Regions from separate parts of the Kandleria sp. genome, predicted to be linked through region 1. Evidence: a T-box and tRNA genes for the amino acid it is inferred to sense, from the RefSeq annotation. Region 1 holds a T-box; the other holds one or more tRNA genes.

Region 1 (7,360 bases):
AGGTGCTCCCACCATATTTAAAGTATACATCTGATAAAACACTGTTTCTTCAAACCACATAAGTTTTCCTCCTTCAATAATATCATTATAAGACATTTTGAAACGAGGGTAAATGAAAAGTCCCCTTTAGGGACTTTTCTATAGATAAAGCATTAATAAATAGACTAATGCATATATGATTGTAAGAATTAACAATTGACGAACATCACATTCTTCAGACTTGAAATAAGCATAATACCCATAACTAGCAATCATTACCCCTGCAAGACGAAGCAATGATAACGAATAGATGGACATAGGTACATAAGAAAGTCCTGCTAATTCAATAAATAACAATATACTCCATGATAAAAGCAGATAAGGATTCTTTTTCTTCTTCATGATTGCATAAATAAATCCTATAAAACCTGCTAAAAGAACAACTCCCGATAAGATGAAGGCACTAGCCATAAACTGTTTTGAAAAGAAGGATAAGAATACATATACACTTGCACATGTCAGTATGCTATCAAATAAGAACAGTGGATAGATATAAATCTTGGGGATCTTTCTTTTTATAAGTTCATACGTAAGCATAATAAATGCCAACACGATACACAATAGAATCTGTCCATTACGTAATAATTCCATAATTTCTATAAAAGGAGGTAGTATCAACTACGCTCCTTTTCTCCTCTCTCTATATTTTTGATATCTTTTCTTTCTTTTATGTTTTCTTATTCTTAATAATATCGCAAGTACAATAAGTATAGCCAAGACGACAAGTACACGTTTGAGGACATAAATGAATAATGTCTTATAATCAAAGAGAATAGTACGATCAGCTTTTACTGTTTCACTATATAATGTCTGCCCATCAGAAGAAACAATGATCTTGCCAAGAACATCGCCCTTATTGACTGGTGCCTGTAATACATTCTTTCCTTTAAAGGAAACCTTAACCGCACCAGCAAAATTCTTATCCAATAACAGACTTACATCACGACTTGTCTTAATCTTATATGATGTGATTTCACCAAAACGGATTTTTATTGTATTAACAAGTTCATTCTTTTTCATGATCTTGACATTCTTAGTCTGATCTTTCACATTGCCAACGAGTACATTATGATCAAGAACAGCGCAACCTGCAGAGAAACGGGCAACTCCAAATTTTGTAGAGAACGCCTTAGCAGTAGTTGTGATGATCTCATGACCATTAACCTTAGCCAATGACACAAGACAATGTCCAGCAATGCTTGTATAACCGCTCTTAGCTCCTAAAAGTTCAGATCGCGCAGCAGCGTGAGCCTTGACTCTTGTACGTGTCAACGTATTCATCATACGAATACGCTTATCTGTTGTCGTATAGTAATTATCTCCTGTAAAGATACTTCTGAAGATCTTATTTTGAAGTGCTGCTTTCAAAAGCACAGAAATATCTTTACATGTTGTATAATGCTTATCATCATGCAACCCTGTAGAAGTAACAAAATGAGAATCCTTCATGCCAAGTGCCTTAGCATCCTGATTCATCAGTTTGACAAAATTCTTTTCAGAACCAGCAATCAATCTTCCAAGCGCCCAGCATGCATCCGCTCCTGATGGATATAGCGCACCATATAACAGATCCTTATATGTCAGTTTTTCTCCAGCGACAAAGCCAGCACTAGAAGCATCCTGCTCATAGACATGAGCTACATCTTCCTGATCAATTGTGACTGACTCATTGATATCTTTTATTCGCTTACAAGCAGAATAGACTGTAAGTACCTTTGTCATTGATGCTGGAAACATACGCTCCTCTCCCTTATGATCATAGAGCACCTTATCGCCCGTATTATCATAAACATACGCATATTCAGAATACAGATTATTTGTATTCACATTCACTTTGGCATTTACAGGAATGATACATCCCATCACCATCAGCAACGATGTGAATAGCCCAATAAATTTATATTTCATGTTCCCTATCTCCTTAAATGTGATTCTCTTTTTTGTTCCCCTTTTATTAATAAAAAAGTGGCTTAACACCCTAAAAATTACTATATCATAAAATAGTAATTATCTCCATACTTAAATGGTAATCTACTTTTTTGTATATAATTAAAATACCCTACATCTTTGCCAAAATTTCAGATACAGCCACAACACACGCTTCTCCGCTGATCGCTATTCTGCCATTGCCAAGCAGTTCGCAGTGAAGAAATCCCCCACGCTTTGAAGCCTGATAAGCATCAATTTCCTTCTTGTCCAATTGTCTTGCCCAATAATCTGCAATCTGGCAATGTGCCGACCCACAGACCGGATCTTCAGCTATCCCGAGTTTAGGTGCAAAACTTCTCGATACACAATCGACCTCGCGTCCAGCAGCTGTCACATTCTGAATTCTCCCTTCAAGTTTCATAAGCAATTGGAAATCAGGTTTCATGGTTCTTATGATATCTTCATTTTCAAATACACAAACCAGGTCAAGTCCAAGTACGGCCTTAATCGGTCTAACTCCAAAAGCAGCTTCCATCTCATCACTCACTGGGATACTCTTCAACTCATAGGTAGGAAAATCCATTTCATAAAGATCACCCTTACGATGAACAATCAGTTCACCACTCAAAGTATTAGAACGTACTTCACTGCTTTCTTTCTCATAATAATTTAAGATCACAAAAGAAGATGCCAATGTGGCATGGCCACAAAGCTCAACTTCTGTTTCTGGTGTAAACCATCTAAGATGATACCCCTCTGATTCCCTCACAATAAAAGCTGTCTCTGAAAGATTATTTTCCATGGCCAATTTCTTCATAAACACTTCATCAGGCCAGCACTCCATCACACAGACGGCTGCAGGATTTCCTGAAAAAGGTTTATTTGTAAATGTATCAACAATATATTGTTTCATCGTATTACCATCCCTATCTTAATAGATTGTTTATTTTATTTAATATAACATAAAAAGCAGCCATTCATAAAGAATAGCTGCTTTCAACATTATTTCATTGCTTCAGCACAACGTGGACACAATCCATCTACTAATTCATCTTCTTCATAGTAGTTCCAGCATCTTGGACACTGTGTACCAGCAAATTTTTCAGCTTTAACAAATGAAGTTTCATATTCATCTAAGCCTTCAGTATCTGCAGTCAATACAACACGAGCAACGATGAAGAACTGTTTCATAGAATCCTGTAAAGATACTAGCTCCTTATATTCATCTTTAAGAGCAATTGTCACTTTAGCTTCCATGTTAGACTTGATAATCTTATCAGCTCTTAATGTTTCTAATGCTTTCATTACATCATCTCTAAGAGCTAAGAAACGAGTGAATTTTTCTACGATTGCTTCTTCGTTTTCTACTTCAAATAAAGTAGGTGCTGCTTCTAGGAAGATAGATTCTTCCTTGTGATCATCACAGTTCCAATGATCATGAAGTTCTTCTGCAGTAAAGACAAGGATTGGTGAAATTAATTTCATCATTGTCTTAGCATGATGATAAAGAACAGTCTGAATCTGTCTTCTTCTTGTATCATTGAACTTATTACAGTAAAGCACATCTTTAGTGAAGTCCATGTAATAAGAACTTAATAAGTTAGTGAAGTAGTTTGTGATAGACTGTACAGCATCTGCAAAGTTGTAATGATCCATTGCAACTTTGTAGTCTTTCATCAATTCATTTAATTTAGCAAGCATGAACTGATCTACTTCTTCTAGATCCTTAATAGCTACAACATCAGCTGATGTGAAGTCATTTAAGTTACCTAATAAGAAACGCATTGTATTTCTGATTTTTCTATAGTTATCAGAGATACCTTTCATGATTTCTTTAGAGATACGTACATCTGACTGATAATCTACTGATGCAGCCCATAATCTAAGGATATCTGCACCATATTGGTTAACAACCTTAACTGGATCAACTGTGTTACCTAAAGATTTAGACATCTTATTTCCCTTGCCATCTAATACGAAACCATGAGAAAGAACTGTCTTATATGGAGCCTGTCCATGAGCAGCTGTTCCAACAATTAATGAAGAGTTGAACCAGCCTCTATACTGGTCAGATCCTTCAAAATAAAGATCAGCTGGATATCCTAATCCTCTTTCAATTAACACACCTGTATGTGATGATCCTGAATCGAACCATACATCCATGATATCTTTTTCTTTCTTGAAGATACCATTTGGAGAATGTTCATTTGTGTAACCTTCAGGTAATAAGTCTTTTTCATCTCTTTCAAACCAAACGTTTGAACCATATTCTCTGAATAATTCTGAGATATGATCAAAGACTTCTTTTTCCATGATTGGCGTACCATCTTCACAATAGAAGATAGGAATTGGTACACCCCAAGTTCTCTGTCTAGAAATACACCAGTCCTGACGATCTCTGATCATGTTATGGATTCTTACCTGACCCCATTCATTTAACCATTCAACCTTGTTGTCGATTTCATCTAATAACTTATCTCTAATTTTATCAATTGAGCAGAACCACTGATCAGTTGCTCTAAAGATAATAGGTTTCTTAGTTCTCCAATCATGAGGATAACTATGTGTAATGAATGTTAAGTTTAATAACATTCCTAATTCATCCAATTTCATAGTAACTGTCTTGTTGGCATCATCTACATACTGACCAGCAAGCCATTCACCACAGTCTTCCATCATACGACCATGTGCATCAACATTGACGTAAACTGGAAGATTATATTTCTTACAAATATTAAAATCGTCTTCCCCGAAACCAGAAGCTGTATGAACACATCCAGTACCTGATTCAGTTGTTACATGATCACCATTGATAACCAATGATTCTCTTTCAGGATAAAGTGGATGAACACATGTCATGTATTCTAATTCTTTACCAGTAAATGTCTTAAGTACTTCTTTTTCTTTTAACTTGAATGTTTCCCAAAGACTATCTACTAATTCTTCAAGAACAATCAAGTTACCTTTTTCAGACTTAACTAATGCATAAGTATAATCTGGGTTTAAGCAGATTGCTAAGTTAGCAGGAATTGTCCAAGGAGTAGTTGTCCAGATAACGAAATAGTTATCATCTCCTTCTAATAATCCCTTAGAATCTTTAACTTTAAATTTAACATAGATAGTTGGAGATTTAACATCATGATATTCAACTTCTGCTTCAGCTAAAGCTGATTCTGAAGATGGAGACCAGTAAACTGGCTTTAATCCCTTAAAAATTAATCCATCTAAAGCCATCTTTCCAAATACTTCGATCTGTCTTGCTTCAAATTCTTTATTTAAAGTTAAATATGGATGCTTGTAGTCAGCAAATGTACCAACACGGTAACACTGTTCCATCTGCTTTTCTACCTGTTTTAATGCATATTCATAACATTTTTCTCTAAATGCAGCAGTAGACATAGATTTACGATCTACCCCTAATTTCTGAATAGCATTTTCAATTGGAAGACCATGTGTATCCCAACCTGGAATATAAGGAACATAGTATCCTTCCATTCCTTTATGTCTTAAGATAATATCCTTAATAATCTTATTAAGCATATGACCAACATGCATATTTCCATTTGCATAAGGAGGGCCATCATGGAACACAAAGTGTTCTTTTCCTTCGTTCATTTTAACAACTTTTTCATACATGTTTGTATCTTGCCATCTTTGAACATACTTAGGTTCTTTAGTTGGCAATTTACCACGCATTTCAAAGTCAGTCTTTGGCATTAATAATGTGTTCTTGTAATCCATTTTCCTTCTCCTTCTTATAAATAAAAAAGTCCTTTTCTAGAAAAGGACGTTCTTAACGCGGTACCACCTTTATTCATATCAAAAGATATGCGCTTAAAATCTTAACGCGATCAACGGCTCTCCCTAACTACTCAGGAGGCTACTCAAGAGTGATTCGTCTAAAATAGTCACTTCACCGTTTTCACCAACCACGGCTTCTCTGTAAGCTCTATTCAAGACCTGTCTCTGTCTTCGTATTTTCTTCTTCCTTAATTAAACTAAAAATTTCTGATTTGTCAATAGTATCAATCAATTCTTTGCTTAAGTTTACAACTTCAGCACGGAAATCAATGGCATCATCCTTGAAACCATTCACTTCTTTATCAAGACCTCTGACATATTCCATAGATTCCTTAAGAATCATATTCGCATTTTTCTTTGCTTTAGTAATCAGATCACTAGCCTCTTTCAAGGCAAGTCTGGCAATTTCTTCATTTGTTTTCTCGGTAATAGTGTTTTGTGAAATCAGTTTATTATTTTCTTCTTTGAGCGCTTCAATCTGTTTATGAAGATCATCGATTTCATGTTCTTTTTCTTCAAGTTCAGTTGTTAAGCTTTCAATGTCTTCATTGACTTCATCAATATTATATCCCCTAAATTGTTTGCTATAAGCCACTCTTTTCTCACCTCTCACAAATAAAATAATCCTTCTACAACTTGATTATTTTGTCTTGTTACACGATCTGTAACAACAAGTTTAACTCGCCCATGTCTTCTAAACGAGATTATATCGCTATTATTACATAAATAGTCGATAAGTTCAATATTTTTGTGGTTGACTTTCACCTCTCCAGCTCTAATGGCATCAGCGGCTTTTTGCCTTGAAAGATGAAACAATGCACTTATTATTTTATCGAGTCTTAAGCTTGAAACTACAAACTCTTTTTTTCTAAACGTGTTTTCTATGGCTATAGAAAAATCTTCTTCTACAAGATTAACTGTAAATCTTTTTATCTTTTTAAGATTTTGCCTAATATACTCCGCATTCTCACTTGCGCAGCTAAAAGCTAATGGGTTCTTGCATATATCCCCAATGCATTCTCTTTCAAGTCCAAGATTCATCAATGCCCCAAGGACATCCTTATGTTCCAATACACCAAACTTTTCAGGATATTCAACCCTAAAAACCTTAATCTTGAAATCATCTGGTTCAATCTCATAAAAAGATGGACAGATAATTAGTCTTTTGTTTTCACAGTTTATAAATCCACCTTCTTCATATACTGCAGCATCAGCACCAATTACTGATCTCACAACATTCTGAAGATGCGGATCGAGGAACTTTGTCAGTACTATCTTATATTTATCGACAGCCTGTGTTTTATAATCTAGTACTTTACGAACAAATTCCTCGTCTCCCTTGAAATGTTCTAACATAAAAAGGAAAGTATTAGCATAAATCAGCTAATACTTTAGTTATTTGAGACTTCTTCGTCATCAAGAGAAATATTGCCGCTAACCGCAATATTCTTTGGTGTACATAAGAAAATCTTTGGACCAATCTGCTGAATATCTCCGTCAATAGCGTAAATTACTCCGCTTAAGAAATCAATAACTCTCTTAGACTGTTCTTTCTGTAAACGATGTAAATTTACAACGGCAGCTTTCTTCT
Region 2 (7,360 bases), on a different contig from region 1:
CTTCCCCTGCAATCAAGGCTGCTAAGTATTTAGTAGGAATCATTCCCGATTGAATTACAAAATATGTGAATGCACCAGATGCCGCAATCTGCAAGATAAGCAGTGGAATCCAGTTAGTCAATTTTTTCATTAAATTTCCCATAAAGGAACATCCTTTCTTTATAAATCAAACAATATTATACACCACAACAGTGTACTTTCAAGCTTTTTCCAAATCACATTTATAAAAAAGAGAACCTATTACAGGTCACTGAATAGGTCCTCATTATATACTCCGTTGTTATACAATTGCTTAAAACTATTTACAACAGTTTCTTTATCTTCCTTGTATGTAACACCGAACCACTTATCCTTTGTTTCCAGAACTTCTACAGTTACTTTATTATCTCTTAATAATTCTCCAATGTAGACTGGAATCAGATATTCTCCTTTTAGCGGGTCTTCCAATGCATTAAAGAAAGACTTAAATCCTTCTTCTAATAGATCCATAAACGCTGGAGTAAGCCCCCACATATTCATTGAGACATGTGAATTAACATCAATATCTGCACCGTGTGAAGAGGCACCTGTTTTAGTCTTAATGATGTCATGTGTTTCCACAACATCCTTAAGTTTTCCATTTTCTACCTGGCAGATTCCTCTTGTAACACCACCATTATCACTTAATGTGTTCTTAAGAATAAATCCTGCCATACAATATTCATTTTCCTTGTGATCAGAAATCAAGAAATCATGAATCTTCACAAATGCTTCTTTACCATAATAATCATCAGCGTTGATAACCACAAAAGGACAATCAATCAAATCCTTGCATGCCAGTACTGCCTGACCAGTACCCCATGGCTTACTGCGTCCTTCCGGACAGCTGATGCCTTCTGGCAAGGCGTCTAGCGCCTGGAAGGCATAGCGAGTAGTAACGCCATGATTTTTGCAGATATTTTCAATTCGATTGCCGATTGCTTCTTTGAATGCTTCTTCAATATCTTTTCTGATAATGAAGATGACATCATTAAATCCTGCTTCAATCGCATCATGGATTGAAAAATCCATGATAATTTCATTATGAGCACCAACAGGTTCTAGCTGCTTGATGCCGCCACCAAATCGTGAACCGATCCCGGCAGCCATTATTACTAAAGACGTTTTCATAATCATTCCCTTTCGCTAAAGTGTTACACATATTTTAACATAGATTTAACGAAAATGAAAACCTTTACATACCAATTAGAGACACATATCCATATTTCAAACTATTCTTCAATGTTTTTTTCTTCGATGCATTCTTCCCATTCCTCATCAAAGACATCATCCGCGTCACGAGGTGTCAAGAATTCTACCGAAATAGCGACAACGACAATACGACTGTGCTTCTTGCCATCTTTACTTGTATAAAAATCCTGCTTAAGATAGCCTACAATCCCAATCTTGTCTCCTTTTTGACAGTATTTCCCCATATTCACCGCAATACGATTCCATACTACCACTGGAATAAAGGACGTCTGCTGATAATGGTGGACAGCTACATTCAATGAAAGAACATGTCCTTCATTCTTTAGTTCTTTTACTTCAAAATCATTGGCAATATAACCAATTAGTTCTACCGAATTCATCTCATCACCCTTTCTTGTCATGTATCTCTATTTATCTATACAGACAAAATGATGAAATTACTAAAAAAAGCATCAGCTTTTTTACTGATGCTCATCTGTTTCATTTTCCGTTGGTGGCGTTGGCGTCACAACCGTATCTGAAATATCCGTTACCGTGACATAGCACTGCACTCTTTTCCCATTGACGCTTGCACTAATAATGCATGTTCCTTTACCTACTGCCGTAATCATCCCATCACGACTGACCTTAGCTACATTTTCATCACTAGAAGAATACGTAATGACACTTGTAGACTCCGTATTGGCCTGAAGCTGCTTTGTCTGACCAATCTCCATAGAGATATTTGTCTCTGACAATGTTAAATCTGCTTCCTTGATAGTTACTGGAATCTTCAATTCACTTTGATTGCGATAATCATCAACTGCAGTTGCTAAAACTTCATAAGTCCCCGGTGTATCATATTTAACTTTGGAATCATCAACTCTCATTTCATAATGAGAGTAATCAGATACTTCAATATTGTGATTATAGTTTACACGTTCATTCACAAATAAGGAAATAGGCTTCTTGAGCTTCATGACCGGCCCTTTTGTATCCTTGATCGTTATCTCAAGATCCGCAATAGTCTTACGACATTGATAATGTATCGCATAATTGCCTACACCTAATATCTTCTTGCTTTTAAAGTCAATTGTATCACTTTCATACTTAACTTCATCATCAGAACCAATCTTTGTCACATTAATATAGTCCAACGGTTTAACCTTATCGCCAAGCTCTAAGATCAGATGATTACGTTTCAACTCTAAAGTAGGATAATGGTATTTATGATCTATAAAGTATACCGCGATAATCACAATAACCACAAACATAAGTGCAAAAGCAAGCTTATACACCAATGGCATTCTTTTGATCATCTGATCCATCACCTTTCCTTATCCCTGAAATGACACATCCGATAAACAAGTATCTCTAAAGCTTCTGCCCTTATAGACACTTTCAATTCTTATTGTCACTTTCTTTGTACGATGTGTCTTCGCAAATGAAATCTTCTGTTCTACATTGAAGCTATCATCAAGAGTTACACTTTCACTGCTATCATCAAAAATGAAAGTCACTTCCTTTAAACGATTGTTCTTATAGTAGATTGTTTCATTCTTGCAATAACCATTATAGATTTTTGCAGCCTTGACATCGGTCTTCTCATCAAACTTAAAAGTAATAGACTCACCGATACCATCTCCTCTTACTCCTTCATTCCAAGCAGTAGTAGGATCTCCATCAATCGCATTGCTGGCCTTATAGCTTGAAGAATCATTCAATACCGAAGTTGCCGTTGCACTGCTCACTGTAATATTCTTTACAGTATTAGTTGTATTAGTATTCGTATTTGTAGTCGTACTTGTATCACTTTTAGAAGAGAACTGTGATTTTACAAAGAATACCAATGCGAAAACAACACACACTGCAATAATCGCAATAATGATTCTCTTGAAATCAATCTTCTTCTTAATTTCAAAGCTTTCATAAGGAATCTCTTCTTCCTCTTCTACAATTGGTTCTTTTATAACTGTTGTATCATCATCAAAGGAGAACACATGTCCATAAGGTCTTAAGATTGTATCCTGTTTTACTTCCTTTATTTCTTCAACTGGTGTCTCTTCAATAGGTTCTTCTTCATAGATTTCCTCTTCATCTACAAATTCATCTTCTATTTCTTCATCATCACCATTAAGCTTTGTCACAATCTTATTACGCCAATTGATAAAACGATCCCCTAATGATTCCTCCTCTTCTTCTTTTTTAAGAGGCATCTTTTCTTTAACCTTCTCTTTTAAAGGAACCTTCTTGCTTCTTTTTCCAACTGTTTCAGTAGAATCTTCATCATCAAAACTAAAACGCTGTGCTGGCTTTTCTTCTTCCACCTTAGCCTCTTCCTTTTCCTTCTTGATGCGAGGAGAAAGATCTAAAGGCTGATCACACTGCTCACAAAACTTTAACCAATCGGGATTCTCATACCCACAATGAGGACATTTCATACATTTTTCCTTCCTTTACTTTATTTTCTTATATTCATAATGATAAGTCTCCAGCAATTCCTTATTATTAAAGACTTCCTGCTTCATTTTTAAATTCTTATAAGTATATTTTACTTCATAATCATCGTCTTGTTTAAATGAAACAAGACGATCATCTTTATAATGATAAGACACATGATTAGAACTGCTTGCAAGATGATCATTCTTATAAGTATATGTCACATCATCTTCATCATCTTTCATATTAACAACCTTATCATCTTTCCATCCTATCATAATAGCATCAGATTCACCATGATCATAAAAACGTTCAATACGTGTAAGATGACCAGAATGATCATAACTATACTTATGAGTAAATGAACCTAATTCATCCGTTCCACTAGCCTGGATAATACGATCATTCTTGATTTCATATTGATAAGAGAATACCTCATTTCCAATATGTATCTCAATCTTAGAATATTTCATGATGACATCATGATCCAATAGAACATGGATATCAGCACTATTTAAATCAAAGTCTAATAAATAATGTGAAACAAGTTCTGGTCTTGTATATGATAAATAATACTGTTCAACATCTTGTTTCATTTCTTCTTTAATGACATTCTGATCATAATGAATATCAACTTCATAACGATTTAAAGCATCATCGCTAGTAAGTCCCTCCGGTGTTGCTTCATAGATCATCTTTTTCACATAATAAATATGCGAAACACTCTTTTGAACATTACAGCCCATAATCATTAAAGCTAAAACGAAAAACAAACCCTTCTTCATAAATTCCATCTTCCCACCTCATTAACATATCATATCACAATATATAAAAAAAACGAACCCCGTAGGATTCGTTTACTATTTCAAATGGTGGAGCTTAGCGGGATCGAACCGCTGACCTCCTGCGTGCAAAGCAGGCGCTCTCCCAGCTGAGCTAAAGCCCCATTTTTAAATTATACATGGTGGGCCTGAATGGATTTGAACCATCGACCTCACCCTTATCAGGGGTGCGCTCTAACCAACTGAGCTACAGGCCCATGTATATAAAACAGTCAATCAAAATGGTGGGCCTGAATGGATTTGAACCATCGACCTCACCCTTATCAGGGGTGCGCTCTAACCAACTGAGCTACAGGCCCATCTCGCTGACTGCTCACATATAATAGCATTATGTCATCCAATCGTCAACAAGAAAATACACATTTTTTACTTTTTTTGTAGACAATAAGTCTCTTAAAAAATAAAAGAAAAGATTGTGATTGATAATCACAACCTTTTTTAGTTTGCAAGATCATTTAATGTATCTGCACTTTCATCCATATCTTTATCAGAAATAGTCTTTTCATCTACTTCATCTTTAATATCATTCACTGCTTTTAGATAATCTTCCTTCTTCATAGAAACAAATCCCGTACTATCAATCTTGTAATACTTGTTGCCAACCTGAAGATATCCTGCAGTTTCATAATACTTCACTTTCTCATTACCAAAAGAGATGGACTTCAATCCCTGATCAGTATAAATAAACATATAGCTTTTAATATATTCTCTATATCCATCTTTCTTATTTGTTAAATACAATGCAGGAAGTTCATTAGATGTCACATTCACCAATGATGATCTATAGTTCTCATCCTTATCAAACAATTTAATAAGTTCAGTGTACGCTCCCTTATATAAAGAAGAAGCTCCTGGTTTTACAAACTGATTCCAGCTGTACTTCACATTATCAGGATGCTTTTCTCTAACCTTCTCTAATTCTTCAGCATTAGAATTATTTTCTTTTCCTGATTGTGACACAATATACATTTTTTCTGACTTGAAAGAATAGCCATTCTTATCAAGCTTTCCTACCTGTAGATAAGCAGCCTGATCACCATAATCACCATAGACAGTAATATAGCCATCTTTAGAAATAGTCATTTCACTCAAATCTACTTCATAATCACCAAGCAGTGTCTCATCTGCAATCAGTGTCACTTTACCATTATTAAAGCCATAGATTTCAATTGGCTGAATACCATCCTCTACCTTTTTACCAATAACAAGTTCATTTGTCTTATTATGATCAATATCCACATAAGCATAATAATAATCTATATTAGGTTCAGAAATATAGCCGTTGATAGAATCTGCCACCTTATCATCAAATACCTTTGATGCAGTAATAATTTCAGGATTAGCTTCTGGCTTAGAGGCTTCATTTAACATTGTAACATAAGCTTTCAATACACTCATGTAGCTATCTCCTTCTTTCCCCTTAGCTTTTACTAGCTTTTGAGATAAAGAAGACGCTGAAGTAGAATACTTCTTATTAATTGTCTTTAATCCAGCTGTAATCTCCTGTAATGCCTTCTTCTCTCCAGAAATCTGAGCAGAACGAATAAAGAAAGATACAGAAGCGAATACCAATATAACTACTAACGCAATAATGGCTATAAGACCTTTTTGTTTCAATCTTGTTTTCACAATTACAACTCCTTTTATTTTAGATGTACACTCATCTTAACACATCTACAAGAAAAAACAAAAAAGGATGTGATTACACATCCTCGTAACGATGTTTCCAATACAAAACAAAAGTAGAGACAATCATAATGCCAACATCCACCAGCAACAAATATCCACCGATAGATAAATCATCAATATCATTAAGACATGTGATATAGACAATAAGTCCATTCATGATTGAAAAAGCCAATGACGTAATACGTTTTTTCATATAAACTGCAATCCCTACAAGAACTGCAATCGCCATTGCAAAAAATCCACTCATATTAATGAAGTTGATATGCTCAACGCGACCTAGAACACTATGAGTAAATGTAGGAAGAAAACTAAAGATAATCTGTCCTACAATCGTCAACAAAATAATCAATTGTACATAGTTGATTGACTGCTTACCCACACGAATATTCTTTTCTTCCATTTCCCCTACTAATTCGTTCATATCTTCATTCTGTTTCATCCTAATCACCTTCTTTATATATTTATTATACCAACTAATTATTCATACAAGTCATTTTTTATACTTTTCATTAAAAAATTTCTCATTTTATAACGGTATACCGTATAACACAGGTTAGAATGCAGTCGTTTTCTTTTAACAATCAAAAAAAGAGTGGTAATTACCACTCTTTTCTAAAATTCTATCATTATTTGAATACATCTTATTCACATTTGTGATTATTCTGAAAACGAATCCATAAATGCCAAAGCATCTTCCAATACTTTCTTGCCATCCATCTTACCGTAGCTACGCATATCAATATTTTGTACAGGAATCTTTCCATCTACAAGTTTCTTAATTGATTTTTCTGCATAACGGATCTGAGGGCCCAACAAAATAATATCGACATCAAGATGATCTTTCGCTTCAGATACTGGATTAGCCCAAATTTCTGCATCCAATCCTTTTTCCTGAGCGGCTTTCTGCATTTTCGTGACAAGCAGACTCGTCGACATACCTGCCGCACAACATAACATTATTTTCATATTCATTCTCTCCTTTTGTATACTTCCGACACTTTAAGTATAAAGGAGATACCGTTATTTTACAACCGCTTTCATTTATTCTATAGACCTAATTGTTCTTTAACATATTCTACTGGCATATCTTCTCCAGTCCATAATTTAAATGATGCTGCTCCTTGATAAATCATCATATAAACACCTGACTGAACCTGACAGCCTTTATTTTTAGCACGCTT

Evidence for each region. A T-box is a leader RNA that pairs with one kind of tRNA and senses whether it is charged. The one in region 1 lies ahead of ileS (isoleucine--tRNA ligase), so its partner is inferred to be a tRNA-Ile.
Region 2: it has a tRNA-Ile gene. The T-box ahead of ileS (isoleucine--tRNA ligase) is inferred to sense a tRNA for this amino acid. The anticodon was not compared.

What each region holds. Positions count from the first base shown of each region.
Region 1 covers NZ_JAGBIX010000040.1:12,419-19,778, forward strand. Annotated here, with positions in the region: gene J6L95_RS04720 (alpha-amylase family glycosyl hydrolase) at 1-60, opposite strand, end outside; gene J6L95_RS04725 (hypothetical protein) at 139-630, opposite strand; gene J6L95_RS04730 (D-alanyl-D-alanine carboxypeptidase family protein) at 658-1,947, opposite strand; gene J6L95_RS04735 (PhzF family phenazine biosynthesis protein) at 2,099-2,881, opposite strand; gene ileS (isoleucine--tRNA ligase) at 2,971-5,709, opposite strand; T-box leader at 5,749-5,950, opposite strand; gene J6L95_RS04745 (DivIVA domain-containing protein) at 5,918-6,364, opposite strand; gene J6L95_RS04750 (YlmH family RNA-binding protein) at 6,379-7,125, opposite strand; gene J6L95_RS04755 (cell division protein SepF) at 7,161-7,360, opposite strand, start outside.
Region 2 covers NZ_JAGBIX010000005.1:93,654-101,013, reverse strand. Annotated here, with positions in the region: gene J6L95_RS01170 (LCP family protein) at 1-142, opposite strand, end outside; gene J6L95_RS01165 (nucleotidyltransferase family protein) at 241-1,149, opposite strand; gene J6L95_RS01160 (single-stranded DNA-binding protein) at 1,251-1,610, opposite strand; gene J6L95_RS01155 (Ig-like domain-containing protein) at 1,692-2,528, opposite strand; gene J6L95_RS01150 (NADase-type glycan-binding domain-containing protein) at 2,547-3,650, opposite strand; gene J6L95_RS01145 (hypothetical protein) at 3,666-4,442, opposite strand; tRNA gene J6L95_RS01140 (tRNA-Ala) at 4,519-4,594, opposite strand; tRNA gene J6L95_RS01135 (tRNA-Ile) at 4,611-4,687, opposite strand; tRNA gene J6L95_RS01130 (tRNA-Ile) at 4,713-4,789, opposite strand; gene J6L95_RS01125 (hypothetical protein) at 4,929-6,119, opposite strand; gene J6L95_RS01120 (hypothetical protein) at 6,193-6,618, opposite strand; gene J6L95_RS01115 (PTS sugar transporter subunit IIB) at 6,837-7,151, opposite strand; gene J6L95_RS01110 (shikimate dehydrogenase) at 7,226-7,360, opposite strand, start outside.